One region of the Burkholderia humptydooensis genome, then DNA from elsewhere that is predicted to be linked to it. Evidence: predicted binding sites of a transcription regulator. Region 1 holds the regulator's gene; each other region holds the start of a gene.
The links. Region 1 encodes LexA, which represses DNA repair genes until DNA is damaged. Its sites were predicted from a motif close to ACTGTATNNNNATACAGT; they were not measured.

Region 2: recA (recombinase RecA) is a predicted target of LexA. The motif match lies at 5,623-5,640, and genes of this name have one in related genera.
Region 3: imuA (translesion DNA synthesis-associated protein ImuA) is a predicted target of LexA. The motif match lies at 7,841-7,858, and genes of this name have one in related genera.

What each region holds. Positions count from the first base shown of each region.
Region 1 is NZ_CP013380.1:2,293,007-2,302,458, reverse strand. Features, by position in the region: gene AQ610_RS10350 (permease) at 166-1,227, shown strand; gene AQ610_RS10345 (hypothetical protein) at 1,432-1,854, shown strand; gene nodJ (nodulation factor ABC transporter permease subunit NodJ) at 1,978-2,814, opposite strand; gene nodI (nodulation factor ABC transporter ATP-binding protein NodI) at 2,819-3,733, opposite strand; gene AQ610_RS10330 (universal stress protein) at 3,963-4,454, shown strand; gene AQ610_RS10325 (DUF2939 domain-containing protein) at 4,752-5,492, opposite strand; gene AQ610_RS10320 (hypothetical protein) at 5,530-5,856, opposite strand; gene lexA (transcriptional repressor LexA) at 5,921-6,568, opposite strand; gene AQ610_RS38100 (hypothetical protein) at 6,572-6,745, shown strand; gene AQ610_RS10310 (sulfate ABC transporter substrate-binding protein) at 6,849-7,886, shown strand; gene cysT (sulfate ABC transporter permease subunit CysT) at 8,017-8,910, shown strand; gene cysW (sulfate ABC transporter permease subunit CysW) at 8,907-9,452, shown strand, end outside.
Region 2 is NZ_CP013380.1:3,405,076-3,414,527, forward strand. Features, by position in the region: gene AQ610_RS15225 (TerC family protein) at 1-278, opposite strand, end outside; gene sucD (succinate--CoA ligase subunit alpha) at 439-1,320, opposite strand; gene sucC (ADP-forming succinate--CoA ligase subunit beta) at 1,467-2,633, opposite strand; gene AQ610_RS15240 (DUF2889 domain-containing protein) at 2,713-3,324, opposite strand; gene recX (recombination regulator RecX) at 3,591-4,463, opposite strand; gene recA (recombinase RecA) at 4,463-5,533, opposite strand; gene AQ610_RS15255 (response regulator transcription factor) at 5,739-6,476, shown strand; gene AQ610_RS15260 (sensor histidine kinase N-terminal domain-containing protein) at 6,500-8,059, shown strand; gene AQ610_RS15265 (MFS transporter) at 8,281-9,452, shown strand, end outside.
Region 3 is NZ_CP013380.1:3,668,586-3,678,037, forward strand. Features, by position in the region: gene AQ610_RS16310 (SIS domain-containing protein) at 1-204, opposite strand, end outside; gene nagA (N-acetylglucosamine-6-phosphate deacetylase) at 197-1,300, opposite strand; gene AQ610_RS16320 (GntR family transcriptional regulator) at 1,401-2,135, opposite strand; gene AQ610_RS16325 (error-prone DNA polymerase) at 2,431-5,628, opposite strand; gene AQ610_RS16330 (Y-family DNA polymerase) at 5,634-7,109, opposite strand; gene imuA (translesion DNA synthesis-associated protein ImuA) at 7,042-7,737, opposite strand; gene AQ610_RS16340 (ArsR/SmtB family transcription factor) at 7,964-8,299, shown strand; gene AQ610_RS16345 (ArsI/CadI family heavy metal resistance metalloenzyme) at 8,296-8,775, shown strand; partial or broken gene AQ610_RS33875 (arsenate reductase ArsC) at 8,785-9,277, shown strand; gene AQ610_RS16350 (arsenate reductase ArsC) at 9,297-9,452, shown strand, end outside.

The DNA.
Region 1 (9,452 bases):
TTGGCTGTCCGGCTCGTCAGGCCGGACGCGTCATCCCGCATCCGAAACCGAGGCGCCGATGAGCCGCCGTCCGTCGCGTCATGACGCGACGCGGCATTCGTCCGTCTTCGGCTTTCTGCGTCGATGCGCCATAACGTTCAATCACACGCATTCACGGCGACCAGCATGAGCAGTTCCCGTTCCTACACACAGCATCCGGCGCTCGGCCTCGCGACGTTCGTCGTGCTGGCCGTCGCGGGCCTCTTCTACGTGAAGTGGTTTCCGTACTATCACAAGGCGTTCGTCGCGGCCGAGCATCATTCGATCGGCCAGTCGATCCTGATGGGCGCCGCGGCGCACGCGCCGGGGCCGTCGCTGCAGGCGGCGCTCGATTACGCGTGGGCATACGGCAAGGCGATCTGGCAGGCGATGGTGCTCGGCCTGCTGCTCGGCTCGGCGGTGCAGGCGCTCCTGCCCGCGCACTGGGTCGCGCGCGCGCTCGGCGGCACGGGCTTCGGCAGCGTCGCAGCGGGGGGCTTGCTCGCGCTGCCGGGCATGATGTGCACGTGCTGCGCGGCGCCCGTCGTCGCGGGCCTGCGCGAGCGCGACGCGTCGCCGGGCGGCGCACTCGCGTTCTGGCTCGGCAACACCGTGCTCAATCCCGCCGCGCTCGTGTTCATGGGCTTCGTGCTCGGCTGGCACTGGAGTGCGCTGCGGCTCGTGCTTGGCGTCGCGATGGTGTTCGGCATCGGTTATCTGATCAATCGTCTCGCCGGCGCGCAAACGCGCGTCGTCGACGATGCGCTGCGCGCGAAGCTCGTCGCCGAGCAGGCGGCGGCCGGCAACGCGTTCGTGCGGTGGATGAAGATTTTCGCGCGGATGACCGTGCGCCTCGTGCCCGAATACCTGGTGCTCGTGCTGCTGCTCGGCGCGGCGCGTGCGTGGCTGTTTCCGCACATCGGGCCGGACATCGGCAACGGGATCGGCTGGATCCTCGCATTTGCGATCGCGGGCATGCTGTTCGTGATTCCGACCGCGGGCGAGGTGCCGATCATTCAGGCGATGCTGTCGCTCGGCATGGGCGTCGGCCCCGCGGGCGCGCTGCTGATGACGCTGCCGCCCGTCAGCGTGCCGTCGCTCGCGATGCTGGCGCGCTCGTTCAAGCCGACGACGCTCGCGCTCGTCGCGGCGCTCGTCGTCGCGTTCGGGGTGGTCGGCGGGCTGGCGGCGGTCGCGCTCGGGTTCTGAGCGAGGTTGGCCGAACCGCGGGCCGAGTGACCGGACGGGGAAATCTGCTCGGCGGTTAGATGGTTCGGCGGTTCGGCGGGTGTGTGGTCGGTGCGGCCGGGGTGTCGGCGCATCGGCCGTCCGCATGCGGTGCACTCGATCGGGCCGGTCTCGGAGTCGAGGCCGGCCGTCATTTTTCAGAAGCAGAAGCAATCAGGAAAACGCATGACGCAACACAAGGTACATCCCCGCCTCGAACAGGCACTGACGCGCGGCGATCTCGCGATTCGCCAGGCCAACTCCACGCGCGCGACCGCGGTGCTGAGCGCGCTTGGCAAGATGATCGTCGAGGCGTCGGCGACGATCGGCGTCGACGCGAGCATCGACATTCCGCAGGGCGAGCGCGTCTACGATCCGGTCAACGGCGTGTGGCCACAGAAGATGCTCGTGTCGTTCGACGGCCCGGTCGGGGACGCCGATCCGGAGGAATTGCGTACCGTGTACCTGCTCGCCGACGATCCGGGCACGATGTTCCGGGTCGAATGGCACCGCGCGGACGGCAAGCTCGGCCGGCAGGAAGGCGGGCCGCTCGCGACCGTCGCGTTTCTGACCGATGTCGAGATGCCGTGGAGCGACGACGACGAGTGAGCGCAGCGCCGGAGGCCGCGCGGCGCATCGGCGCGGCGCGGTCCGAACGGCTCGCTCGTCCGGCATTCGGCGCGGCGCGCCGTCGCGGCGGCGCGCCGGCCGGGGCCGGCGCGGCCCGGTTGGTCAGCGCATCATCCGGCGCCTGAACAGGCGCGCGCAGACGAAGAATCCGCCGACCGCATACGCGGCGAGCATGGCGACGTGGAGCGCGACGTCGGTTGCCGGACGGTCGAGCATCGCCGGGCGGATCAGGTCGACTGCATTTGCGAGCGGCAGCGCGTGCGCGATGTGCTGCGCGAATTCGGGCAATTGCGTGAGCGGGAAAAACACGCCCGACAGCAGCAGCATCGGTGTCAGCACGAGCGTCTGATAGAACATGAAGAAATCGTAGGACGGCGCGAGCGCGGTGACGATCATCGCGAGGCTCGCGAACGCGACGCCGGCGAGCGCGATCACCGGCAGCGCGACGAGCATCGACGGAAACTTCGCATAGCCGAGGACGCCGGCGACGAGCATGATCGCCGCGCCCGACAGCATCGCCTTGCTCGCGGCCCAGACGATCTCGCCGAGCACGATGTCGCCGAGCGACAGCGGTGTGTGCATGATCGCTTCCCACGTGCGCTGCACGTGCATCCGCGAGAAGCCCGAGTACATCGACTCGAAGCTCGCCGATATCATCACGCTCGAGCCGACCGTTCCGGCCGCGAGGAACGCGATGTACGACACGCCCTCGACGTGCCCGACCATCAGCCCGAGCCCGAGCCCGAGGCCGAACAGATAGATCATCGGATCGGCGAGATTGCCGAACATCGACGCGATCGCCAGCTTTTGCCAGACGAGATAGTTGCGTCGCCAGACGGCGATCCAGTTGGTGGCGTTCGCGGGCAGCGCGAGTGCGAACGCCGATTCGCGCCGGCGGGGGGCGAGCGCCTGCGACGGCGTGTAGTGGCGTGTATCCATCGTGTCAATCCAGCATCTCGCGGCCCGTCAGCCGCAGGAATACGTCTTCGAGATTCGCGGGGCGGTGCAGATAGCGCAGGCCGGCGCGGCCCTTCAGGCGCGCGTTGATCGGCTCCGGGTCGCTGACGTAGCAAAAGAGCGTTTCGCCGCTGATCTCGGTGCGCTCGGCGAACGGCGCGAGCTCGTCGCGAAGCTGCGCGGGATCGGGCCCGTAGATTTCGATCACGTCGCAGCCGATTTCCGATTCGATCAGCGTGCGCGGCGCGCCTTCCGCAATCTTGCGCCCTTCCTCGATCACGCACAGGCGGTGGCACAGGCGCTCGGCCTCTTCCATGAAGTGCGTGGTGAGCAGAATCGTCTTGCCGCGCGCGAGGAGCGAGCGCAGCCGCTCCCACATCAGATGCCGGGCTTGCGGGTCGAGGCCCGTCGTCGGTTCGTCGAGCACGAGCACGTCGGGATTGTTGACGAGCGCGCGCGCGAGCGTGAGCCGCCGCTTCATCCCGCCCGACAGCTCGCCCACCTTCGCATCCGCCTTGTTTTCGAGTTTCGCAAACTCGAGCAGCGGCGGCACGAGCGCGCGCGCCTCGTGCGCGGCGAGCCCGAAGTAGCGGGCGAACACGAGCAGGTTCTCGCGAACGGTGAAGTCGGGGTCGAGGTTGTCGAATTGCGGCACGACGCCGACGCGCCGCCGCGCATGCCGCGCGCGGGACGGCACGGGCTCGCCGCACAGGCTGATCGAGCCTGCGTTCGGATGCGTGATGCCGAGCAGCATCTTGAGCGTCGTCGTCTTGCCGGCGCCGTTCGGGCCGAGCAGGCCGAAGCATTCGCCGGGCTGCACATGAAACGACAAGCCGTTGACGACGAGCTTGTCGTCATAGCGTTTCTCGACTTGTTGAAAATCGATCGGTGCGACAGACATGGGCAAGTGACTTTCAATTGGAATCGTGCGACACGAACGGGCCATTCTAGTGCATCGGCCGTATCGCTTCAGCGCGTTTGCATTGTCCCGGCGCAGATGTCGCTGCTTCCTGCGTCGCATCATCGCGCTTTCGCGGTGCAACGCGAATCAGCGTTTTCCAGCGCTTGCATCTGGAATTGCGGCGCAGCATGATGAATCCGTGCGCGAGTCGCGCATTGGGGAGGCCGAAATGGCTAGCTACAAGAAGATTCTGCTGTGCTACGACGGCACGCTCGAAGGCCGCAAGGCGTTGCGATGCGGCGCCGATCTGGCGCTCGATCTGAAGGCGGAGACGCACCTGCTGTCGGTCGTCGACATGCGCTCGAGCATTGCGCAAAGCGCCGGCCTGCTGACCGACGTCGCGTGCAGCCGCTTCGAGGAAACCGCGCGGGAGATCCTGCAAGAGGGCGTCGACTGGCTGACCGAGCGTGGCGTGCACGCGCAGGGGCATTTCGCGTTCGGTTATCCGATCGACGAGATCGCGAATCTCGCGACGAAGCTGAACGTCGATCTCGTCGTGGTCGGCCATCGTTGCCGCAGCGGCTTGTCGCGGTGGTGGATGGGCTCCGGCAGTACGCAACTGCTCGACCGCGTGTCGTGCAGCATTCTGGTGGCGTGTTCGTCGCCTGCCGAGCAGAAAGCGGAAAGCGCGAAGGACGCGGCCGCGACGACCGGACACTGACGAGCCGCCGGCGCGGCGGTGGGCGAACAGGAATTGACGGATCGAGGGGGCGGCCGAGCGGTCGGGGCCGGCGTTGGCGGTTCTTCTTGGCCGCTGACGCTCGGGATTGGCTCGATCGGGTAAACGGCCCGCGCCGGTTCCGGCCCGTTCTCAGTGAAGGGCCCGCGGGCGGGTATCCCGGCGGTTTGCCGCGTGGCCGTTTGCTTCGCGCGGCGGTTTGTAGCGGTTTGCTTTGATGCGCGGCGCAAGTCGCCGTCAGATCGCGCGCGGCCGACACGCTCGCGCCCCGAGTCGGATTCAATCGTCGTGTAAATCGACTGCCGACAATTTCCAGCCCAAGACCCCGCTGCGACGAAAGACCGCAGCATAACGCGCGCTGCCGTCGTCGCGGCGATACGTGACGACGAATTCGTCGAAGCTTCGATAGCCGGCGCTTGTTTGCGGCGATGGGCCGGACGGCGAGCCCGACGCGGCGGCCGGCATATCGGGCGCGGGCGCCGATGCGGTTTGCGCCGCCGCGCCGCTTGCCGCAGGAGACGGGCTGCGCGCCGCGTCGGCGTTGCCTGCGCTGCCCGGCGGCGCGCCTGCGCCGGCTGAGGCCGTCACGGCCTGGCTGGCCGCTTGATCGCCGGGCCGATTCAACTCGGGCGGCCGTTGTCCGGGCCGCGCGCGCGGCGGCAGGCCGCTCATCAGCGCGGCGACGCCTTCAGGCGTCGCATAGGCGTCGACCAGCGGGCCAACGAGCGCCGAGCCGATCATCGCGCCGATGATCGCGAGCGGGTTGTCGCGCTTTTGCGCGTCGATGCGCCGCATCAATTCATCGGTCAGTTGCTGCTTCAGGCTGATCCGCAGCGCGGGGAAATCGACATAGGCGCTGATCGCCTGCGCGTCGCGCGCGTCGATTGCCTGCCTCATCTGCCTGAGCGCGAGATAAGGCGACGCGTACGCATACACCACCGCGGCAGCGGCGACGATCAGCGCCACGACGACCGACGCCGGCTTCAGGAAACGCCCTCGCAGGCGTGCAGTGGAATTCAAGCGGTCTCCCCCGACGAAACGAACGGGCCCTGGTCCGTTACAGACCTTGCTGCGTCAGCGAACGTTCCTCGGCGATGCATCGATCGATCATTCGGCAGATCGCGTCGACCGTGCCGACCATGATGAATCGCGACGGCCCGTGATAGACGCGAACCGGCGCACGCCGCGCGGGCTCCGCATGATGGAGCGAGCCGTTCAGCGACACACGTGCGAACGCCGGGAGCGCGGACGGCAGCAGCGACGGCTGGGCGTTCGCATTGTCGCGCGAATGAGCGGCGACGAGCGGCGCGCACGGCGTGCGACCGCGCAGATGGCGCAGACGGCCGAATTGGCGGAAGGGCAGCAGGCGGGCGAGGCGTTCCATGAGGTTCTCCAGATCCAGTCGAATGGCGGATAGACGGGCGGGGCCGCGGCTGGCCGAAAGGCGGTCAGAACTCGCCCGGGCGGATCAGCCCGACGGCGATGCCTTCGAGCGCGAATTCCGCGCTGCCGGCCTTCACGAAGATGTTCTCGTAGTCGGGGTTCTCGGCGATCAGCTCGATGCCGCCCGGCCGGCGCTTCAGGCGCTTGACCGTGACGTCGTCGCCGAGCCGCGCGACGATGATCTGGCCGTCCTTCGCCTCGGTGCGCTTCTGCACGGCGAGCAGATCGCCGTCGAGGATGCCGGCGTCGCGCATCGACAGGCCGCGCACCTTCAGCAGGTAATCCGGCTTGCTCGAGAAGAGCGCGGGATCGCAAGCGTAGTGCTGCGAGATGTGTTCCTGCGCGAGGATCGGGCTGCCCGCCGCGACACGGCCGACGAGCGGCAGCGACAACTGCATCAGCGCCGCGTGCGGCAGCGTTAGCTGATGCGGCGCATCGTCGATGCCGAGCAGGCGGATGCCGCGCGACGCGCCCGCCGCCAGTTCGATCACGCCCTTGCGCGCGAGCGCCCGCAAGTGCTCCTCGGCCGCGTTCGGCGAGCTGAAGCCCAGCTCGGCGGCGATTTCCGCGCGCGTCGGAGGAAAGCCCGAGCGCTCGATCGCGCGACGAATCAAGTCGAACACTTGCTGCTGGCGGGCGGTGAGTTTGATCATGGCATGACTGTATGGATAGACAGTGAGCTGTATTTTTATACAGTATCGCGGGAAATTCAAGCGTTACTTGAAGTTCGGCGCTATCGCGGCGATTCCGCCGCGATCCGGCTGCGTCGAAGCGGCGCTTCGGACGCGATAGTCGTCGATTGGGCGCCCCTTACCACTTTTGAGTATTAAAAAATGAGGAACGATTATTTTTAATGATGAAACCTGTTCGTTAGACTGGCCCGGCATCGCAAACAAACCGCAACGAACGACCCACGCATTTGGAGAACAACGGATGGTCAAGCGCAACACGGGGCTGGCAGGCGGCGCGCGCCGTCTCATCGCATCATTCGCGCTCGGCGCGGCGGCGGCGCTTGGCGCGCTCACGCCGGCGCTCGCGGAAACGACGTTCCTGAACGTCTCGTACGACCCGACGCGCGAGCTCTACCAGGACGTCAATCAGGCGTTCGGCAAGGCGTGGAAGGCGAAGACGGGCGAGACGGTGAACTTCAAGCAGTCGCACGGCGGCTCGGGCGCGCAGGCGCGCTCGGTGCTCGACGGCCTGCAGGCCGACGTGGTCACGCTCGCGCTCGCGTATGACATCGACGCGCTCGCGAACAAGGGCCTCATCGACAAGGACTGGCAGAAGCGCCTGCCGGACAACGCGTCGCCATACACGTCGACGATCGTGTTTCTCGTGCGCAAGGGCAATCCGAAGGGGATCAAGGACTGGGACGACCTCGTGAAGCCGGGCGTGTCGATCGTCACGCCGAACCCGAAGACCTCGGGCGGCGCGCGCTGGAACTACCTCGCCGCGTGGGCGTACGCGCAGCACAAGCCGGGCGGCAGCGCGCAGACGGCGAAGGATTTCGTCACGAAGCTGTACAAGAATGCGGGCGTGCTCGATTCGGGCGCGCGCGGCGCGACGACGAGCTTCGTGCAGCGCGGCATCGGCGACGTGCTGATCGCGTGGGAGAACGAGGCGTTCCTGTCGATCAAGGAATTCGGCGCCGACAAGTTCGAGATCGTCGTGCCGTCCGCGAGCATTCTCGCGGAGCCGCCCGTGGCGGTCGTCGACAAGGTCGTCGACAAGAAGGGCACGCGCAAGCTCGCCGACGCGTACCTGAATTTCCTGTACAGCAAGGAAGGGCAGGAGATTGCCGCGCGCAACTACTACCGGCCGCGCTCGAAGGACGTGCCGGCGGCGCTCACGAAGCAGTTCCCGAAGCTGAAGCTGTACACGGTCGACGACACGTTCGGCGGCTGGACCCACGCGCAGAAGACGCATTTCGCCGACGGCGGCGTGTTCGATTCGATCTACAAGCCGCAATGAGCGAGGGCGGGCGGCGCGCCGCACGGGCGCGCCGTTTCGCGACAACACGATATCGGGCCGGCGGACGCGCGTTGCAGCGCGTCCGCCGAGCCGTTGGACCCATGTGCATCACCCTGGAAGAGCATTCCGCATGACGACGTTCACCTTCCGCAAGCCGAGCGCGCTGCCCGGATTCGGCGTGACGCTCGGCATCACGCTGGCCTACCTGAGCCTCGTGGTGCTGATTCCGCTCGCCGCCACCTTTCTGAAGACGGCCACGCTCACGTGGGACCAGTTCGTCGCCGCGACGACGTCGCCGCGCGTGCTCGCGTCGTACCGGCTGACGTTCGCGGCCGCGCTGGGCGGCGCGCTCGTCAACGCGGTGTTCGGCTTTCTCGTCGCGTGGGTGCTGGTGCGCTACACGTTTCCGCTCAAGCGGCTCGTCGACGCGATCGTCGATTTGCCGTTCGCGCTGCCGACGTCGGTCGCGGGCATCTCGCTCGCGGCCGTCTACGCGCAGAACGGCTGGATCGGCGGCCACCTCGCGCCGCTCGGCGTCAAGATCGCGTTCACGCCGCTCGGCGTGCTCGTCGCGCTGACGTTCATCGGCCTGCCGTTCGTCGTGCGCACCGTGCAGCCCGTGCTCGAGGACTTCGAGCGCGAGCAGGAGGAGGCGGCCGCGTGCCTCGGCGCGCCGCGCTGGCTCACGTTCCGCCGCGTCGTGCTGCCCGCCGTGACGCCCGCGCTGCTGACGGGCTTCGCGCTCGCGTTCGCGCGCGCGCTCGGCGAATACGGCTCGGTGATCTTCATCGCCGGCAACGTGCCGATGAAGTCGGAAATCACGTCGCTCCTCATCATCACGAAGCTCGAGCAGTACGACTACGCAGGCGCGACCGCGCTCGCCGTCGTGATGCTCGTCGTGTCGTTCGTGATGCTGCTCCTCATCAACACGCTGCAGTGGTATCTGCAGCGCCGCACGAGCCGCGGCGCGAGCGGCCCGGCGCCGGCGGCGCACGCGGCGACGGCACTCGGAGGCGCGCAATGAGCCACGATACCGTTCGATCCCGCGCGGCCGCCGCGCGCGCCGATGCCGGCCGCGACGCAAGCCTCGACTCCCGCCGCGCCGCCGGCGCGCCAGCGCGAGCGCGCCGCCTCGATCCCGTCAGCGAGCCGCGCGCGGTGCGCTGGCTGCTCACGGGCGCGGCGCTCGCGTTCCTCGCGCTCTTTCTCGTCGTGCCGCTCGCCGCAGTGTTCTTCGAGGCGCTGCGCAAGGGCGTCGATTTCTATCTCGAATCGCTCGCCGATCCGGATGCGTGGTCGGCGATCACGCTCACGCTGACCGTCGCCGCGATCGCCGTGCCGCTCAATCTCGTGTTCGGCGTGTGCGCGTCGTGGGCGATCGCGAAGTTCGAGTTCAAGGGCCGCGCGCTGCTGACGACGCTCATCGACCTGCCGTTCTCGGTGTCGCCCGTGATCTCGGGCCTCGTCTACGTGCTGCTGTTCGGCGCGCAGGGCTGGCTCGGCCCGTGGCTGCAGGCGCACGACGTGCAGATCATCTTCGCCGTGCCGGGCATCGTGCTCGCGACG
Region 2 (9,452 bases), 1.1 Mb from region 1:
GCGGGCGCCATCAGCCGCACGCCGATCCACAGCAGCAGCACGCCGCCCGCAAACTTGAGGAGCGGCACGTCGAGCAGCAGCACCGCGAACGCGATCAGCACGACGCGCAGCGCGATCGCGCCGGCCGTCCCCCACAGCACGCCGCGCACGCGCTGCTGCGCGGGCAGGTTGCGGCAGGCGAGCGCGATCACGACCGCGTTGTCTCCGCCGAGCAGGATATCGATGATGACGATCTGGAGAACGGCGCCCCAATGGAGCGAGGCAAAGAATTCGAGCATGAGAGCGAAGCAAAGGGGGTGAGACCGACGGGTCGGCATGCGTTCGCCCGCGCCGGACCGCCCGGCGCGAGCCTGACGAAACGCTTGCGCGAGCATAACAAAAAACGCCGGCGGAACCGGCGTTTTTCGTGGCGATGAAACCGACGTTGCAGCGCGATGCTTACAGCGCCGCCTTCAGCAGGCGGCCCATTTCCGACGGATTGCGCGTGACCTTGATGCCGCACGCGTCCATGATTTCCAGCTTCGCTTCGGCCGTGTCCGCACCGCCCGAGATCAGCGCGCCGGCGTGGCCCATGCGCTTGCCCGGAGGCGCCGTGACGCCCGCGATGAAGCCGACGACAGGCTTCTTCATGTTGTCCTTGATCCACTGAGCCGCCGTTGCTTCGTCCGGACCGCCGATCTCGCCGATCATCACGACTGCGTCCGTATCCGGATCGTCGTTGAACATCTTCATCACGTCGATGTGCTTCAGACCGTTGATCGGGTCGCCGCCGATGCCGACCGCCGACGATTGGCCAAGGCCAAGCGCCGTCAGTTGCGCGACCGCTTCGTAAGTCAGCGTGCCCGAGCGCGACACGACGCCGATGCGGCCCTTGCGGTGGATGTGGCCCGGCATGATGCCGATCTTCAGCTCGTCCGGCGTGATCGTGCCCGGGCAGTTCGGCCCGAGCAGCAGCGTCTTGCGGCCTTCGCGGCGCATGCGGTCCTTCACTTCGATCATGTCGCGCACGGGAATGCCTTCCGTGATGCAGATCGCGAGATCGAGATCGGCCTCGACCGCTTCCCAGATCGCCGCGGCGGCGCCCGCGGGCGGCACGTAGATGACCGACACGGTCGCGCCGGTTTCCGCCTTCGCTTCCTTGACGCTCGCGTAGATCGGAATGCCTTCGAAATCTTCGCCGGCGCGCTTCGGGTTCACGCCCGCGACAAACGCTTCGCGGCCGTTTGCGTACTCACGGCAGGCGCGCGTGTGGAACTGGCCGGTCTTGCCGGTGATGCCCTGCGTGATGACCTTCGTGTCTTTGTTGATCAGAATCGACATGTAATGACCTCTGTTCGATCGGCGTCGCGAGAAAAGCCGCGCCGCCATGCGTGTTCAATGTTGCGCTCGGAAAAACGCGGGGCTGCCCCGAGTCCTCCCGCCCCGCTTCGGGGGCCTGGCGCGCAGCGCCAGGTCGCGGGCGCTCGTTACTTGCCCGCAGCAGCCGCGACGACCTTCTGCGCGGCTTCTTCCATGCTGTCCGCCGAGATGATCGGCAGGCCGGATTCCGCAAGCATCTTCTTGCCGAGGTCTTCGTTCGTGCCCTTCATGCGCACGACGAGCGGCACGTTCAGGTTCACGGCCTTCGAGCCCGCGATCACGCCTTCCGCGATCACGTCGCAGCGCATGATGCCGCCGAAGATGTTCACGAGGATCGCCTTCAGGCCCGGGTTCTTCAGCATCAGCTTGAACGCTTCGGTGACCTTCTCGGTCGTCGCGCCGCCGCCGACGTCGAGGAAGTTCGCCGGCTCGCCGCCGAACAGCTTGATCGTGTCCATCGTCGCCATCGCGAGGCCCGCGCCGTTCACGAGGCAGCCGATGTTGCCGTCGAGCGAGATATACGCGAGGTCGAACTTCGACGCTTCGATTTCAGCCGGATCTTCTTCGTCGAGATCGCGGTACGCGACGATTTCCGGATGACGGAACAGCGCGTTCGAATCGAAGTTGAACTTCGCGTCGAGCGCGATCACCTTGCCGTCGCCCGTCAGCACGAGCGGGTTGATTTCGGCGAGCGACGCGTCCGTTTCCCAGAACGACTTGTACAGACCCTTCAGGATTTCGCGCGCTTGCGGGATCGATGCATCCGGCACGCCGATCTTCTTCGCGAGATCGTCGGCTTCGGCGTCCTGCAGCCCCAGCGACGGCTCGACGGCGACCTTGTGGATCGCTTCCGGCGTCTTTTCCGCAACTTCCTCGATGTCCATGCCGCCTTCGCTCGACGCCATCACGACGACCTTCTGCGACACGCGATCGATCACGATGCCGACATACAGTTCCTTCCTGATGTCCGCGCCTTCCTCGATCAGCAGACGGTTGACCTTCTGGCCTTCCGGACCCGTCTGGTGCGTCTTCAGTTGCATGCCGAGGATCTGGTCCGCGTACTCGCGCACTTGCTCGAGCGACTTCGCGACCTTCACGCCGCCGCCCTTGCCGCGGCCGCCCGCATGAATCTGGGCCTTGACGACCCAGACCGGGCCGCCCAGCTCTTCCGCCACCTTGACGGCCTCGTCCACCGAGAACGCCGGCTTGCCGCGCGGGACCGCGACTCCGAATTTCCGCAGGATTTCCTTACCCTGGTACTCGTGAATCTTCATGCGTGATTCCTTCAGTCTGTGAGTTGGCTAAAAAAAGTCGATTGACGATCGCTTCTTCTGACGATTCAAGCGCTCGCCCTCATTCCTTCGCACTGTCCGAGCCCTCGCGCGCGGAGCCGCTCGCGCCGTACCAGCGCGGATAGAACTGCCGAACCGCCTCCCCGTCGAACCGCAACGCGTGGCAGCGGCCGAGCTGGAACGGCGGCTCGTCGGCCGCGCAGTCGCGCCCGGTCGCGCCGTCGCCCGACAGCTCGTGCACGTTCCATACGTCGCCCGCGAACGCCTGAATCGCGGCCGTCGGCAACACCGCGCACAGCTCGGTCAGATGCGAGCAGCCGGCGACGCCGGACAGCAGCCGGGACACGTCGCGACGGAAATGGCGGAAGAGATTGAGTCCGATGAGGACGCGGTAGGCGGGTTTGGCTGCTTCGCATTGACCGGGATAGGGCACCCAGTCCGACGACGTGTCGGCGTCGACGATATTCAGCTCCCGATCGATCGTCACGCGCAGCCAGAGTTCGTGGATCGGCAGGCCGTTCGGCCTGACGCTCGACGCAAGCGTCACGTCGCGAGGCTTGTGATCGGTCAGGCAGGCTTCGATGTCCCACAAGCCGTCGGCGCGCTCGTAGGCTTCCGCTCGAATTGCGCGGCGATGGCGCAACTGTCGGGGGACGGGCTCGGGTAGCGGCATGCGGAAAGTGAAGCCGAAGAGGAAACTCGGCGATTCTAGCATATCGTCCACACCGGCCCGGTCTGGCCCCGTGCGGGGTTTCGAGGGTTTTGGGGGGATTGGACGGGGCCTGCAATCGGCAAGGCATCGTGGCCGCTCGCCCGGCCGTTGCAGGACATTCTTGCGAAATTCCCACACCGGCTCGATGTCAGGCCGGAGACGAGAGCCCGCGAGAGCCCGCGAAAACGAATCAGCGAAAACGAATCAGCGAAGTGGACTCGCCCCGCTCAATCGCCACCGAATTCGTCGACATCGCCTTTCAGCAGCTTCGCGATCGTCGCACTCGAAAAACCGCGCATCGCGAGAAAACGCGCCTGCTTCGCGCGTTCCGCCGGCGTTTGCGGTGCCGTGCCGAACTTCTTGCGCCAGACCGCCTGCGCGCGCTCGAACTCGCTCTCGCGCAGCCGCGAGCCAACGGACTCGACGAGCGCGTCGCCCACCGCGTGGCGCTTCAGTTCGCTGACGATGCGCGCCGAACCGACGCGCGACGCGCGCCGATGCACGAGACTTTCGGCGAACCGCGAATCGGACAGCCAGTTTTCCCGCTCGAGCGCGTCGAGCAGCGATTCGATATCGTCGCTTTCGTCGGCATACGGCGCGAGCTTGCGCGCGAGCTCCGCGCGACTGTATTCGCGGCGCGACAGATAGGCGACCGCACGCCCTTTCAGCGTGCGTGCCGGACGTTGCGATGCCGACGAGCGTTCCGCATCATTCACATCCGACGTGGACGCATCGGAATGGAAAGGCGATGCGCGCCGCCGCGACCGGGGCCCGGCCTGGCTCGTGCGCGTATAGACGTCGCCGGCAACCGCCCCCCGCGCCGCGGCGGACGAAACACCCACCGGCGCACGCTGCCGCGCGTCATCGTGCGCATCGAACGATTCATATGGATCGAACGGCTCATCCGATTCGGACGCAACCGATCGCCGAAACGAAACGAGGGCATCGCCGGATGCCCTCGCTGCCGGGCGGCCAGACGGCCGCCCTTCGCCCGAAACCGTCGTGCGCGTTTCGCATTCGGCGTGAGGCTCGCCGGCGGACACCGCCCGCGCACCGCGCGCTGTCTGCTGCGAATCCGCGCCCTGCCGGTTCTTGCGCATTACCCCTCTTCGTCCATGATCTCGGCTGCGGAATCGGCGCCCTGCGGCATCGCGGCGACACCGAGCGACTCGCGAATGCGATTCTCGATATCGCGCGCGATTTCCGGATTCTCGCGCAGGAATTCGCGCGCGTTGTCCTTGCCCTGGCCGATCTTCTCGCCGTTATAGCTGTACCACGCGCCCGCCTTGTCGACGATCTTCGCCTGGACGCCGAGATCGATGATCTCGCCCTGGCGCGAGATGCCTTCGCCGTACAGGATGTCGAAGATCGCTTCGCGGAACGGCGGCGACACCTTGTTCTTGACGACCTTCACGCGCGTTTCGTTGCCGATCACCTCGTCGTTCTTCTTGATCGAGCCGATCCGGCGGATATCGAGACGCACCGACGAATAGAACTTGAGCGCGTTGCCGCCCGTCGTGGTTTCCGGGTTGCCGAACATCACGCCGATCTTCATCCGGATCTGGTTGATGAAGATCACGAGGCAGTTCGTGCGCTTGATCGAGCCCGTCAGCTTGCGCAGCGCCTGGGACATCAGGCGGGCCTGCAGGCCGGGCAGCGCGTCGCCCATCTCGCCTTCGATTTCGGCCTTCGGCACGAGCGCCGCGACCGAGTCGATGACGATCATGTCGATCGAGCCCGAGCGGACCAGCGCGTCGACGATTTCGAGCGCCTGCTCGCCCGTGTCCGGCTGCGAGATCAGCAGCTCCGGCACGTTCACGCCGAGCTTCGACGCATACTGGACGTCGAGTGCGTGCTCCGCGTCGATGAACGCCGCAGTGCCGCCCAGCTTCTGCATCTCGGCGACCACCTGCAGCGTGAGCGTCGTCTTGCCGGACGATTCCGGCCCGTAGATTTCGACCACACGGCCGCGCGGCAGGCCGCCGACGCCGAGCGCGATATCGAGACCGAGCGAGCCCGTGGACACCACCTGGATATCCTCGACTGCCTCGCCGTCGCCGAGCCGCATGATCGACCCTTTGCCGAACTGCTTCTCGATCTGCGCGAGCGCGGCAGCAAGCGCCTTGCTCTTCTCTGCAGTCAGCCCGGAGCCTTTCTTGCTTTCTTCCATGAATCGTCCTTTGCTATGATGAGCAGCGTCTGATACGGACGCACCGGCTTCGACACGGCCAGCAAGCCGTTAGGTGCGCGAATGCAGACACTGTATAAAAAAACAGTGGTTTATGCAAGCCCGCGTTGCAGGCAGGCATCGCCGCATATTTCGGAGACAGCCGCGCGCAGCGTCATTGCCGCGGAGCGGCAATCGGTTGCGCATCATGCGAATTCTCATCGCCGAAGACGACAGCATACTCGCGGACGGCCTCACCCGGTCGCTCCGCCAATCGGGCTATGCCGTCGACCACGTGAGGAACGGCGTCGAGGCCGACACGGCCTTGTCGATGCAGACTTTCGACCTGCTGATCCTCGATCTCGGCCTGCCCAGGATGTCCGGCCTCGACGTGCTGCGCCGCCTGCGCGCGCGCAATTCGAACCTGCCCGTGCTGATCCTGACGGCCGCCGACAGCGTCGACGAGCGCGTGAAGGGGCTCGACCTCGGCGCCGATGACTACATGGCGAAGCCGTTCGCGCTCAACGAGCTCGAAGCGCGCGTGCGCGCGCTGACGCGGCGCGGCGCGGGCGGCGGGCCGACCGTCGTGCGGCACGGCTCGCTGTCGTTCGACCAGGTCGGCCGGATCGCATATGCGAACGGCCGCGTGCTCGACCTGTCCGCGCGCGAGCTCGGCCTGCTCGAAGTGCTGCTGCAGCGCATCGGCCGGCTCGTGTCGAAGGAGCAGCTCGTCGACCATCTGTGCGAATGGGGCGAGGAAGTCAGCAACAACGCGATCGAGGTCTACGTCCACCGGCTGCGCAAGAAGATCGAGCCGAGCGGCGTGCGGATCACGACCGTGCGCGGCCTCGGCTACTGCCTCGAGAAAGCCGCGCCCGCGAGCGACGCGCCGAACGCCGCCGCGCCGCAACCGGCCGAAACCGCCGCGAGCCAGCCGCTGCGCTAGCGCCGTCGACGAGCGAGCGGCCGATGGCCACGCCAGTCCGTTCCGTCCACGCCGCGCGACGCGCGGCTGCCGCGGCGCCCGATACGGACGCCGCGCGCGACGCGCGTTACGAGAACCCGTTCGCGCCGCCGGACGAAACCGACGCCGCCGAAGGCCCCCGCCCCCGCTCGCTGTTCGGCGAGATTCTCGACTGGATGCTCGCGCCGCTCCTCCTGCTGTGGCCGATGAGCATCGCCGTCACCTATCTCGTCGCGAAAACGATCGCGAACGGCCCGTTCGATCGCGCGCTCGAGACCGACGCATACGTACTCGCGCGGCAGATCACGCCGGTCAACGGCGTCGCCGAGCTGAGGCTGCCGCAGGCGACGCTCGACTTCCTGCGCGCCGACAACGTCGACAGCCTCTACTTCCAGGTGCTCGGCACGCGCGGCGAGCTCGTCGCGGGCGAAGCCGACCTGCCGCTGCCGCGCGACGACGACCGGCCGCCGCCCGGCGTCGTCGTGTTCCGCGACGATCTGCTGCGCGGCAACGACGTGCGCGTCGCGTACACGACCGTCGCGCTGCCGGGCGCGACGGGCTCGCAGCCCGTGCTCGTGCAGATCGGCGAAACGCTCGACAAGCGCAACGCGCTTGCGAACGACATCATCAAGGGCGTGATCCTGCCGCAATTCGTGATCCTGCCGCTCGCGATCCTGCTCGTCTGGTTCGGGCTGTCGCGCGGGCTCGCGCCGCTCACCGCGCTGCAGGCGCACATCCGCGGCCGGCGCCCGGACGACCTGTCGCCCGTCGAGGCGCGGCGCGCGCCGCCCGAGATCGAGCCGCTCGTCACGTCGTTCAACGATCTGCTCGCGCGCCTCGAGCAGAACATCACGCTGCAAAAGCGCTTCATCGCCGATGCCGCGCACCAGATGAAGACGCCGCTCGCGGGCCTGCGCACGCAGGCCGAATTCGCGCTGCGCCACGAGGTGCCGAACGACGTCGCGCGCTCGCTCGAGCAGATCGCGACGAGCTCCGAGCAGGCGGCGCGGCTCGTCACGCAACTGCTCGCGCTCGCGCGCGCGGAAAACCGCGCGACGGGGCTCACGTTCGAGCCCGTCGAGATCGCGACGCTCGCGCGACAGGCCGTGCGCGACTGGGTGCAGGCCGCGCTCGCGAAGCAGATGGACCTCGGCTACGAAGGCCCGGACGCCGACTCGGAGCCGCTTCGCATCGACGGGCATCCGGTGATGCTGCGCGAGATGCTCGGCAACCTGATCGACAACGCGATCCGCTACACGCCGGCGGGCGGCCGCATCACCGTGCGCGTGCGCGCCGATCGCGCGGCGCGCGTCGTGCATCTCGAAGTCGAGGATACGGGCCCCGGCATTCCGGCAAGCGAGCGCGAACGCGTCGTCGAGCGCTTCTACCGGATACTCGGCCGCGAAGGCGACGGCAGCGGGCTCGGCCTTGCGATCGTCCGCGAGATCGTCGCGCAGCACGGCGGCACGCTGACGATCGGCGACAACGTGTATCAGACGTCGCCGCGCCTCGCGGGCACGCTCGTGCGCGTGAGCGTCGGCTTACGGCGCGAGGCCCCGGAATAACCCTAAGCGAAGCCGCCGCCCGCCTCTCACCAGAGGCACAGTATCGAAACTTGACAGCAAGTTAAAAGAAGATGAAAGACAAACCAAGATGTAATGCACAAATTGCCGGCGCGCGATTTTGACGCGGCGAGTCAGTGCGCCGTAAGTTTGCCCTCCAATAATCGACTCGGAGCCGCCCTCCCGAGAGGACGCGCGACCCCATATCAAAATTGGAGACATTCATGGCAACGGTTGGCGGACAAATTGCGCACGCGCCGATGACGGGCGACGAAAAGCGCGTGATCTTCGCATCGTCGCTCGGCACCGTGTTCGAGTGGTACGATTTCTACCTGGCCGGCTCGCTCGCGGCCTACATCAGCAAGAGCTTCTTTTCCGGCGTCAATCCGACCGCGGCGTTCATCTTCACGCTGCTCGGCTTCGCGGCGGGCTTCGCGGTCCGGCCGTTCGGCGCGATCGTGTTCGGCCGCCTCGGCGATCTCGTCGGCCGCAAGCACACGTTCCTCATCACGATCGTGATCATGGGGATCTCGACCTTCGTCGTCGGCTTCCTGCCGGGCTACACGTCGATCGGCATCGCCGCGCCCGTGATCTTCATCGCGATGCGGCTGCTGCAAGGCCTCGCGCTCGGCGGCGAGTACGGCGGCGCGGCGACCTACGTCGCCGAGCACGCGCCCGGGCATCGCCGCGGCTTCTACACGGCGTGGATCCAGACGACCGCGACGCTCGGCCTCTTCCTGTCGCTCCTCGTGATCCTCGGCGTGCGCACCGCGATCGGCGAGGAAGCGTTCGGCACCTGGGGTTGGCGCGTGCCGTTCGTCGCGTCGATCCTGCTGCTCGCCGTGTCCGTGTGGATCCGGCTGCAGTTGAACGAATCGCCGGTGTTCCTGCGGATCAAGGCCGAAGGCAAGACGTCGAAGGCGCCGATCAAGGAAGCGTTCGGCCAGTGGAAGAACCTGAAGATCGTGATTCTCGCGCTCGTCGGGCTGACGGCTGGCCAAGCGGTCGTCTGGTACACGGGTCAGTTCTATGCGCTCTTCTTCCTCACGCAGACGCTGAAGGTCGACGGCGCGAGCGCGAACATCCTGATTGCGCTCGCGCTCCTGATCGGCACGCCGTTCTTCGTGTTCTTCGGCTCGCTGTCGGACAGGATCGGTCGCAAGCCGATCATCCTCGCCGGCTGCCTGATCGCCGCGCTCACCTACTTCCCGCTCTTCAAGGCGCTTACGCACTTCGCGAATCCGGCACTGGAGGCGGCGACGCAGAAAGCGCCGATCACGGTGATCGCGAATCCGGGCGAATGCTCGTTCCAGTTCAACCCGGTGGGCACCGCGAAGTTCACGTCGTCGTGCGACATCGCGAAGAGCGCGCTCGCGAAGGCGGGCCTCAACTACGA
Region 3 (9,452 bases), 1.4 Mb from region 1:
CGGCAGCGACGCGACGGGCACGCCGAGGCGGCTCATCGTCAGGCTCGCGAAGTAGCTCGCCGCGTGATCGGAGCTGCCGCGCGCGACAGTGAGCGCGACCTGCGGCGTGTGCGCCGCGAGGTGGAGCGCGAGCGTCTCGACGCGGCGCGTGTCCGCAAGCTGCGCGGCGACGACTCGCGCCGACTCGCGCGCCTCGTTAAGCATATTCGACAATCGATTCTCCTTCGACGAAGGTTGCGGCCAGATTCAGTTCGCGATCGAACACGACGACGTCGGCCCACGCGCCGCGCGCGATGCGGCCGCGATCGGCGAGCCCGAGGTAGTCGGCCGCGTAGCGCGACATCCGGTTCGACACGTCGGCGATCGGCAGGCCGAGCGACACGAGATTGCGCAGCGCCTGATCCATCGTCAGCGTGCTGCCGGCGAGCGTGCCGTCGGCAAGACGCACGCCGCCCAGGCACTTCGTCACGCGCTGGCTGCCGAGCCGGTATTCGCCGTCGGGCATGCCGGTGGCCGACGTGCTGTCGGTCACCACGTACAGGCGCGGAATCGCGCGCAGCGCCGCGCGGATCGCGCCCGGATGCACGTGCAGGAGGTCCGGGATGATCTCCGCGTATTCGGCGTGCGCGAGCGCCGCGCCGACGATGCCGGGATTGCGGTGATGCAGCGGCGACATCGCGTTGAACAGGTGCGTGAAGCCGCAGGCGCCGTGCTTGAGCGCGGCGACCGCGTCGTCGTACGTGCCGAGCGAATGGCCGAGCTGCACGCGCACGCCGCGCGCGGCCATCTCCGAGATGATCTCGACGTGCCCGGAAATCTCCGGCGCGAGCGTGACGACGCGGATCGGCGCGATCGACAGGTACTTCAGCACCTCGTCGAGCACCGCGGACACCGCCGCGTCCGGCTGCGCGCCGAGCTTGCCGGGATTGATGTACGGGCCTTCGAGATGCACGCCGAGCACGCGCGAGCCGCCCGGCGTGCGCGTGCGCGCGACGTCGCCCAGGTTCGCGACGACGCGCATCAGCTCGTCGCGCGGCGCGGTCATCGTCGTCGCGAGCAGGCTCGTCGTGCCGTAGCGCGCATGCGTGCGCGCGATCGTCTCGATCGCGTCGCCGCCCTCCATCACGTCCGCGCCGCCCGCGCCGTGCACGTGCAGGTCGATGAAGCCGGGCAGGATGTAGGGCGCATCGTTCTTCGACGGGTCCGTCGCGTCGCCCGACAGCGCCGTGATCCGGCCGTTCTCGAATTCGAGCGTGCCGTGAATCCAGCCTTCGGCGGTCAGTATGTTTCCGGTCAGCATGACGTTCTCTGATATCTGGTGATGCGTATGGGGTCGGTACCGCTTGCTGCTTGCGAGAGGGCTTGCCAGTCGTCCGGGCTGCCGCGGACAGTCTGTCGTGTCAGCGTTTCAGCTCGGCGACGAAATCGTAGTAATCGTCGCGGCAATAGGTTTCGGTCGCTTCGATCGCCCGCCGATCGGCGCCGTAACCGATCCGCGTGATGACGAGGAGCGCCGCGCCCGGCACGAGGCCGAGCCACTGTGCGACGTCGGCCGCCGCATTCACCGCGCGAAAGCGCTGCGACGCGCGCACCACGTCGAGACCGCGCGACCGCAGGTAGCCGTACAGCGACCCTTCGAGCGCCTGCGGCTCGGGCACGCAGGTCGCGGGCAGCGTCGAGCGCTCGTACGCCATCACGACGCCGTCCGCGCGCCGCAGCCGCTCGAGGCGCGCGACCGTCGCGCCGGGCGACAGGCTGAAGCGCGCGAGCTCGTCGCGGCTCGCGGCGCGCAGGCTGCGCACGAGCCACACCGAATCGGGCGCGAAGCCGCGCTGGCGCATCTTCGCGGTGAACCCGACGAGCCGCGACAGCGGATCCGCGACGCGCGGCGTGATGAAGCTGCCCGCGCCGCGCGCGCGCCGGATGAGGCCCTGCTCGACGAGGAGCGCGAGCGCGCGGCGCACGGTGATGCGCGACACGCCCGCCCCCGCCGACAAGCCGCGCTCGGACGGCAGCGCTTCGCCGGCGCGCCAGGCGCCGCCGTGAATCGCGCCCGCGAGATTGCGGGCGAGCTGCAGGTAGAGCGGGGTGTCGCTGCGGGCGTCGGGCGCCAGCGCCGACCAGCCGATGTCCATAGGTCTCCGGGTACGAAAACGGGAGGGCGTCGTCCGAAAAGCGAGGCCATTATATAACCAAAATAATACCAGTCAATTTGATCGAAACCGGAATGCAGGCTCGCCGGAAAGTGTTGTCAGCCAAGGGCCTCGACGTGTCGAAGCCCTTTATTTACAGGATATTTCTGGATAGGTATTTACCCGCATGCCAAAGACCGGCCGCTGGACACGGGGGTTGGAGCAAGCCGGATTTCGGCCGAATAGATACCGAAATAGCACCAGTGTTGCGCATTGGTATGCATCGATTCGCGGCCGGTCAATGGAATTCGCGGCTCTCGGTTCGCAATCCCGCGATCAGCGGCGTCAGATCCTCCAGATATTGCGCGACGAGATGCCGGACATCGCTCTCGCACTGCCAGACGCCCGACACCGCGAGCAGCCGCGAATCGAGCGTCTCGCGCCGCTGCCGCTCGAGCAGCTCCGGCCGGACGATCACGTTCACGCTGCCCGTCTCGTCCTCGAGCGTGACGAACAGCACGCCCTTCGCCGTGCCCGGCATCTGCCGCGCGGTCACGAGCCCGCACGCGCGCGCGAGCTGGCCGTTGCGGCGATCGCGCAGCGCCGCGGCGGACGACAGCCGCCGCGCATCGAGCGCGGGCCGCAGCAGCGCGACCGGATGCCGGTTCAGCGTGAGGCCGATCGTGTGATAGTCGGCGAACACGTCGTCGGCCTCGGCCGGCGCGCCGAGCGCCGGCCTCACCGCTTCGTCGATCGGCGCGGCGGCGAGCAGGCCGCGCTCCGGCACGGCGGCGACCGCCTGCCACAGCGCATCGCGGCGATTGCCGGCGAGCGTCGCGAACGCGTTCGCGGCGGCGAGCGCCTCGAGATCGCGGCGCTCGAGGCGCGCGCGGCGCGCGAGTTCGTCGACGCTCGCGAACGGCCCCGCCGCGCGCGCCGCCTCGATCCGCCGCGCGGCCTCCTCGCCCAGCCCGCGCACGAGCGACAGGCCGAGCCGCACCGACGGCCCGCCGTCGGGCGGCGCCGCGCCGGGCCGCGCTTCGAGCGACGCTTCCCAGTCGCTCTTCGTCGCGTCGATCGGCAGCACCGTCACGCCGTGGCGCTTCGCGTCCTGCACGAGCTGCGCGGGCGGATAGAAGCCCATCGGCTGGCTGTTCAGGAGCGCGGCGAGAAAGATCGCCGGCTCGTGGCACTTGAGCCAGCTACTTGCGTAGACGAGATGCGCGAAGCTCGCCGCGTGGCTCTCCGGAAAGCCGTATTCGCCAAAGCCCTTGATCTGCTCGAAGATCTGCTCGGCGAATTCGGGCGGATAGTCGCGCTCGCGCATGCCGTCGACGATCTTGCGCCGGTACTGCTCGATATTGCCCTTGCGCTTCCACGCGGCCATCGCCCGGCGCAGCTCGTCGGCCTCGCCGGGCGTGAAGCCCGCGGCGATGATCGCGATCTGCATCACCTGCTCCTGGAAGATCGGCACGCCGCGCGTGCGCTCGAGCGCCTCCTTCAGATCGGCCTTCGGATACGTGACGGGCTCGAGCCCTTGCCGCCGCTTCAGGTACGGATGCACCGCGCCGCCCTGGATCGGCCCCGGCCGCACGATCGCGACCTCGATCACGAGATCGTAATAGTTGCGCGGCCGCAGGCGCGGCAGCATCGACATCTGCGCGCGCGACTCGATCTGGAACACGCCGACCGTGTCCGCGCGGCAAATCATGTCGTACGTCTTCACGTCGCCCTGCTCGATGTGCGCCATTCCGAACGGCTTGCCATCCCGCGCGCCGCGCCACGCCGTGACCATGTCGAACGCGCGATGCAGCGCGGACAGCATGCCGAGCGCGAGCACGTCGACCTTCATCAGCCCGAGCGCCTCCAGATCGTCCTTGTCCCACTGGATCACGCGCCGCCCCTCCATCGCCGCGTTCTCGACCGGCACGAGCCGCGTGAGCTTGCCGCGGCTCACCACGAAGCCGCCCGAGTGCTGCGACAGGTGGCGCGGAAAGTTCAGCAGCCGCGCGGCGAGTTCGGCCCACGCGCCAATGAGCGGCGTGTCCGGATCGAGCCCGACCGACTCGAAGCGCGCGAGCAGATCGCGGCTGCCGTCGAACCAGCGATGCGCCTTCGCGACCCGCTCGACGAGCATCGGATCGACGCCGAGCGCCTTGCCGGTCTCGCGCAGCGCGCCGCGCGGGCGATAGGTCGATACGGCCGCCGCGAGCGCCGCGCGGTCGTGGCCGTATTTCTCGTAGAGATACTGGATGACCTCCTCGCGGCGCTGATGCTCGAAGTCGACGTCGATGTCGGGCGGCTCGCCGCGCTCGCGGCTGATGAAGCGCTCGAACAGCAGCGTGCTGCGCTCGGGGTCCACCTCGGTCACGTGCAGGCAATAGCAGACGACCGAGTTCGCCGCCGAGCCGCGCCCCTGGCACAGGATGTTCTTGCTGCGCGCGTATTGGACGATGTCGTAGACCGTCAGGAAATACGGCTCGTAGTTCAGCTCGGCGATCAGCGCGAGTTCGTACTCGATTCTTTTTCGCACCGTTTCCGGCATGCCGCTGGGATAGCGCTCGCGCGCGCCCGCCCAGGTTTCCTGCGCCAGATAGCTCGCCGGCGTATGCCCTGCGGGAACGATTTCATGCGGATATTCGTAGCGCAGCTCGTCGAGCGAGAAAGCGCATGCGTCGAGCATCCGGCACGTCTGCGCGACCGCGTCGGCCGGAAACAACTGCGCGATCCGCTGGCGCGTGCGCAAGTGCTGCTCCGCGTTCGGCGCGAGCGCATGGCCGCATTCGGCAATCGGCATCCCGAGCCTGATCGCCGTCATCGTGTCCTGCAGCGGCTTGCACGAGCGGATGTGCATCGTCACGTCGCCGAGCGCGACGAGGCGCATCCCGCGCCGCTCGCCCGCCGCCCGGACTTCCTCGCGATGCGCGCCGTCGAGCGCGCGCTGCAACTGGACGAGCCCGAGCCGCGCGCGCTCGCCGAACAGCGCGTCGAACCACGCGAGTTGCGCGTCGAGCACGTCGGCGCGCGCCGGATACGTCGGCACGAGAATCGCGAAGCAGTCGGGCACGCCGCGCAGATGCGCGAACGGCGGCGGCGGCGCGGCGAGCATGCGCGGCGTGAGCCGGTAGGTGCCTTTGGGCGCGTCCATCCGCCGCCACGAAATCAGCTCGGAGAGGTTGCCGTAGCCCTCCCGGTTCTGCGCGAGCAGCACGAGGCCGAACGTGCCGGGCCCCGGATCGCGGCCCGGCGCGACGTCGTCCGGCGTCACGTCGAAGTACGCGCCGACGACGAGCGGCAACCCCTGCGCCTTCGCCGCGACGTGCATGCGCGGCGCCCCGGCGAGCGAGCATTCGTCGGTGATCGCGATGCCGCGATAGCCCTGCTTCTTTGCGCGCTCGACGAGCTCTTCCGCCGACGATGCGCCGTGCAGGAACGAGAAGTTCGACCGGCAGAACAGCTCCGCGTAATCGGGCAGGCTCTTGAACGGCGAATCCATGCCGCTCACCCGAACAGGCCGTGCAGGAACCAGCATTGCCCCGCCGCGCCGCTGCCGCGCTCCTGGTAGACCCAGTAGCACGCGCCGTCGCCGTCCTGCGCGATGCGATAGTCGCGCGCGACGAGCTGGCCGTCGAACCAGCCGGCCTCGATCCGCTCGATCGACGACACGAACCTGAGCGGCGTGCGGTAGAACGGCCGGTTCTCGCGCATCACGAGCGGCAGCGGCTGCGCGAGCAGCCACGCGGGACGCGGCGGCGCGACGCCCGGCACGGCCGGCTTGCCCGCCGGCGCGCCGAGCGGCAGCCAGCGGTTCGCCGCCTCGGGCCGGTGATCGGCGATGGGCGCCGCGCGCAGCACGTTGTCCGCGCCGAGCCGCGCGGTCAGGAGCTCGACGAGCCGCGCGCGCGCCTCGCGGGTGCCGCCCGGCTCGGGGAACAGATCGTCGGCGGGCGGCGCGACCGATTCGACGCGCGTCGCCGTCAGACGCACCGCGATCACCGCGGCGGGCAGCGCGACGCGCGCGAGCCGCTCGCCGAGGACGCGCATGAAGTGCGCCTCGTCGCGCGCGGGCTCGGCGAACGCGAGTTCGAGCGGCGTCGGCGGCACCGCCTGGCGGCCGCGCTCGTGCTCGAGCGCGAACGCCATCGCCGACAGCGACAACTGCCGCGCGGCGAGCCAGCCGCACAGTTGCACGACGAGCCGCCGCGCGACGAATAGCACGGCTTGCGCATATTCGACACGCTCCGGCAATTCGAGGCGCATGTCGAACACGGGCGGCACCGGCATCCAGGCGAGCGGCTCCACGGCGTCGCCATATGCGCGATCGAGCGCGGCGACGAGCGCGGGACCGCAGCGGCGCGTGAGCCCCGCGCGCGGCAGGCGGCGCAGATCGGCGAGCGTGCGGCAGCCGATGCCGTCGAACCAGCCGGCGTACGGGCGCGCGGCGGACAGCAGCTCGCACGGCAGCGCATCGAGCGCGCGCGCGAGCGACGCCGCCCGCACGATCCGCCGCCGCGCGCCCGGCTTGCCCGGCGCGCGTGCGAGCAGCCACGCGCCGCGCCCCGTCGGCGCGGCGGCAAGACGCGCCGCATAGCCGAGCGTGGCGAGCGTTGCGCGCACCTGCCGGCACAGCGACGGCAGGCCGCCGAACAGCCGCAGGCTCGCGCCGACGTCGACGACGAGCGTCGCTTCGTCGTCGAGCGCGACGCACGGCGAGAAGCGCAGCAGCGCGAGCGCGACCGCGCGCAGCGCGTCGGCCTCGCGCGCCGGATCGCGCTCGACGAGCCGCGTGCCGGACGCAAGCGTCAGCACGCCGCCGCGCTTCATGCCGACGCGCACGCCGTGCGCGCGCGCGGCCGAATCGGCGATCAGCACGACGCCCTGCTCGAGCACCGCACAGCCGTTGCCGCCGTCAGGCGACGGCGGTGCGCACACGTCGAGCGGCAGGCGCGGCAGATGGATGCCGAGCAAGACGCGCATAGCGGCTCTCCACGATGGGCGACGGCAATTCGAGCGAAAGCGGCTCGCCGCAAGCCGACCCGCGGCGCTTGACGATCTCGACCGACACCCCGCCCGGCGACGGATGCAGCGCGAGGCGCAGCACCGCGGGCGACGGCTGCTGCGCGGCGGCGAGCGGCCGGAACATCACGAACAGCGTGTCGCCCGCGCGGGCGGCGGCGAGATGCAGGCGGCGCAGCGCCTCGGCGCGCGTGTTCTGCTGCCACAGCAGGAGCGCGCCGCAGCAGCCTGTCTTGAGCGCCTGCTCGGCCGCCCACAGCGCGTTGGCGCCGCTGTCCGCGCGCAGCCACAGCAGCGCGTCGAGCGGCACGCCGAGGCCGGCGAGCGCGCACGCGTGCGGCGGCTGCGGCGGCGCGACGAACGCGAGCGGCCGCCGCGCGCTGCCCGTCGCCGCGAGCGCGGGCGCGAGCACGCGCATCTCGCCGCAGCCCGCGTGCGGCACGAGCAGCTCGACGAGCCCGCCGACCGGCCAGCCGCCCCCCGGCAACTCGGCCGACAGCGCCGCATAGCCGGTATCGACCGTGCGCGGGCCGCCGCGCGCGAGCTGCGAGCCGCGCCAGAGCGTTATTCCCCCCAAGTCGGAATACATGGTTCTGTCGAGTAACGCATCAATAGAACGCGCCCGTTCATCGGAGCCGCGCATCTGCAGGGGCTGAATAACGGTGCGATTCATGGGGGAACTCTCATCAAATACTGTATAAATATACAGTTATTCTAACGCAAGATTCCGGGATTGCCAGAGGGCGTCGACGAACCCGCTGGTCGAGTGTGTGTCGATCCTTCGCAATATTCGATATTTCCATTATTATCGAATAATGGAAACGAACCAAACCATTGCCGCTCTCGCAGCACTCGCGCACGAGTCCCGGCTCGCCATCTTCCGTGCTCTTGTGCAGGCGGGCCCGGAGGGCATGCCGGCCGGGCAGATTGCCACGCTGCTAGATGTGCCGCCATCGTCGCTCTCCTTCCATTTGAAGGAGTTGGCGCATGCGCAGCTCGTCACTAGCCGCCAGGAAGGCCGCTTCGTCTTCTACTGCGCGAGCTTCGAAACGATGAATGGCCTGCTGGCCTACCTCACGGAGAACTGCTGCGGCGGCAACCCTTGCTCGCCGGCAGCCACCTGTTCGACGTCCAAGAAGCATCAATCATGAAATGCTTTCATGTTCACGTCGGCGTCGCCGATCTCGCCGAGAGCATTCGCTTCTACTCGGCGCTGTTCGCCGCCGAACCGACCGTCGTCAAGGACGACTACGCCAAGTGGATGCTCGACGACCCGCGCATCAATTTCGCGATCTCGCAGCGCGGCGCAGTGCCGGGCCTCGACCATCTCGGCATGCAGGTCGAGAACGAGACCGAGCTTGCGGAAATGCACGCGCGTTTGAGCGCGGCGTCCTTGCCCGTCGACGCGCAGATCGGCACGGCGTGCTGCTATGCGCGTGCCGACAAATACTGGACGGTCGATCCGCAAGGCGTTGCCTGGGAGACATACCAGACGCTCGGCGAGGTTCCAACCTTCGGTGAATCCCGTAGCGCGCCGGCGGCTGAATCGAACGCCGACGCTTCTGCTTGCTGTTCCCCCGCGCGCGGCAAGCCGATCGGCGTGCCGGTGAAATCTTCCTGCTGCTGAGGTCCGACCATGAGCGGCAAGCGCTACAACGTGCTGTTCATCTGTACCGGCAATTCCGCCCGATCGATCCTGTCCGAAGGCTTGATGAGCCAGCTTGGCGACGGGCGCTTCGTTGCCTACTCGGGCCGGCAGTCATCCGAAAGGCGAGGTGAACCCGTTCGCACTGCGCGAGCTGGCACGTTGGCAATTGCCGACCGAAGGGTATCGAAGCACGAGCCGGGATGAATTTGCGGCGCCTGGCGCGCCCATGCTCGATTTTGTCTTCACCGTGTGCGGGAAGGCCGCCGGCGAGGTCTGCCCGATCTGGCCCGGTCAACCGATCACCGCGCACTGGGGCGTGCCTGACCCGGCCGATGTCGAGGGCTCCGACGAGCAGAAGCAGCAGGCCATGCACGACGCCGCGCTGACGTTGAAGCGTCGGATCGACCTGCTGCTGTCATTGCCGCTCACCAAACTCGATAACGTCGCGCTGCAGAAATCGGTGCGCGAAATCGGCCAACAGCAAATCTGGATTCTCGGACATGACCACGAACGTACTGATCCTCTGCACCCACAACTCGGCGCGCAGCGTGCTGTCGGAAGGGATGCTCAATCACTGGGCAGCGAAGCTCGGCAAGGATGTGCGAGCGTACAGCGCCGGCAGCGCGCCGAGCGGTCGCCTCAATCCGTTCGCGCTG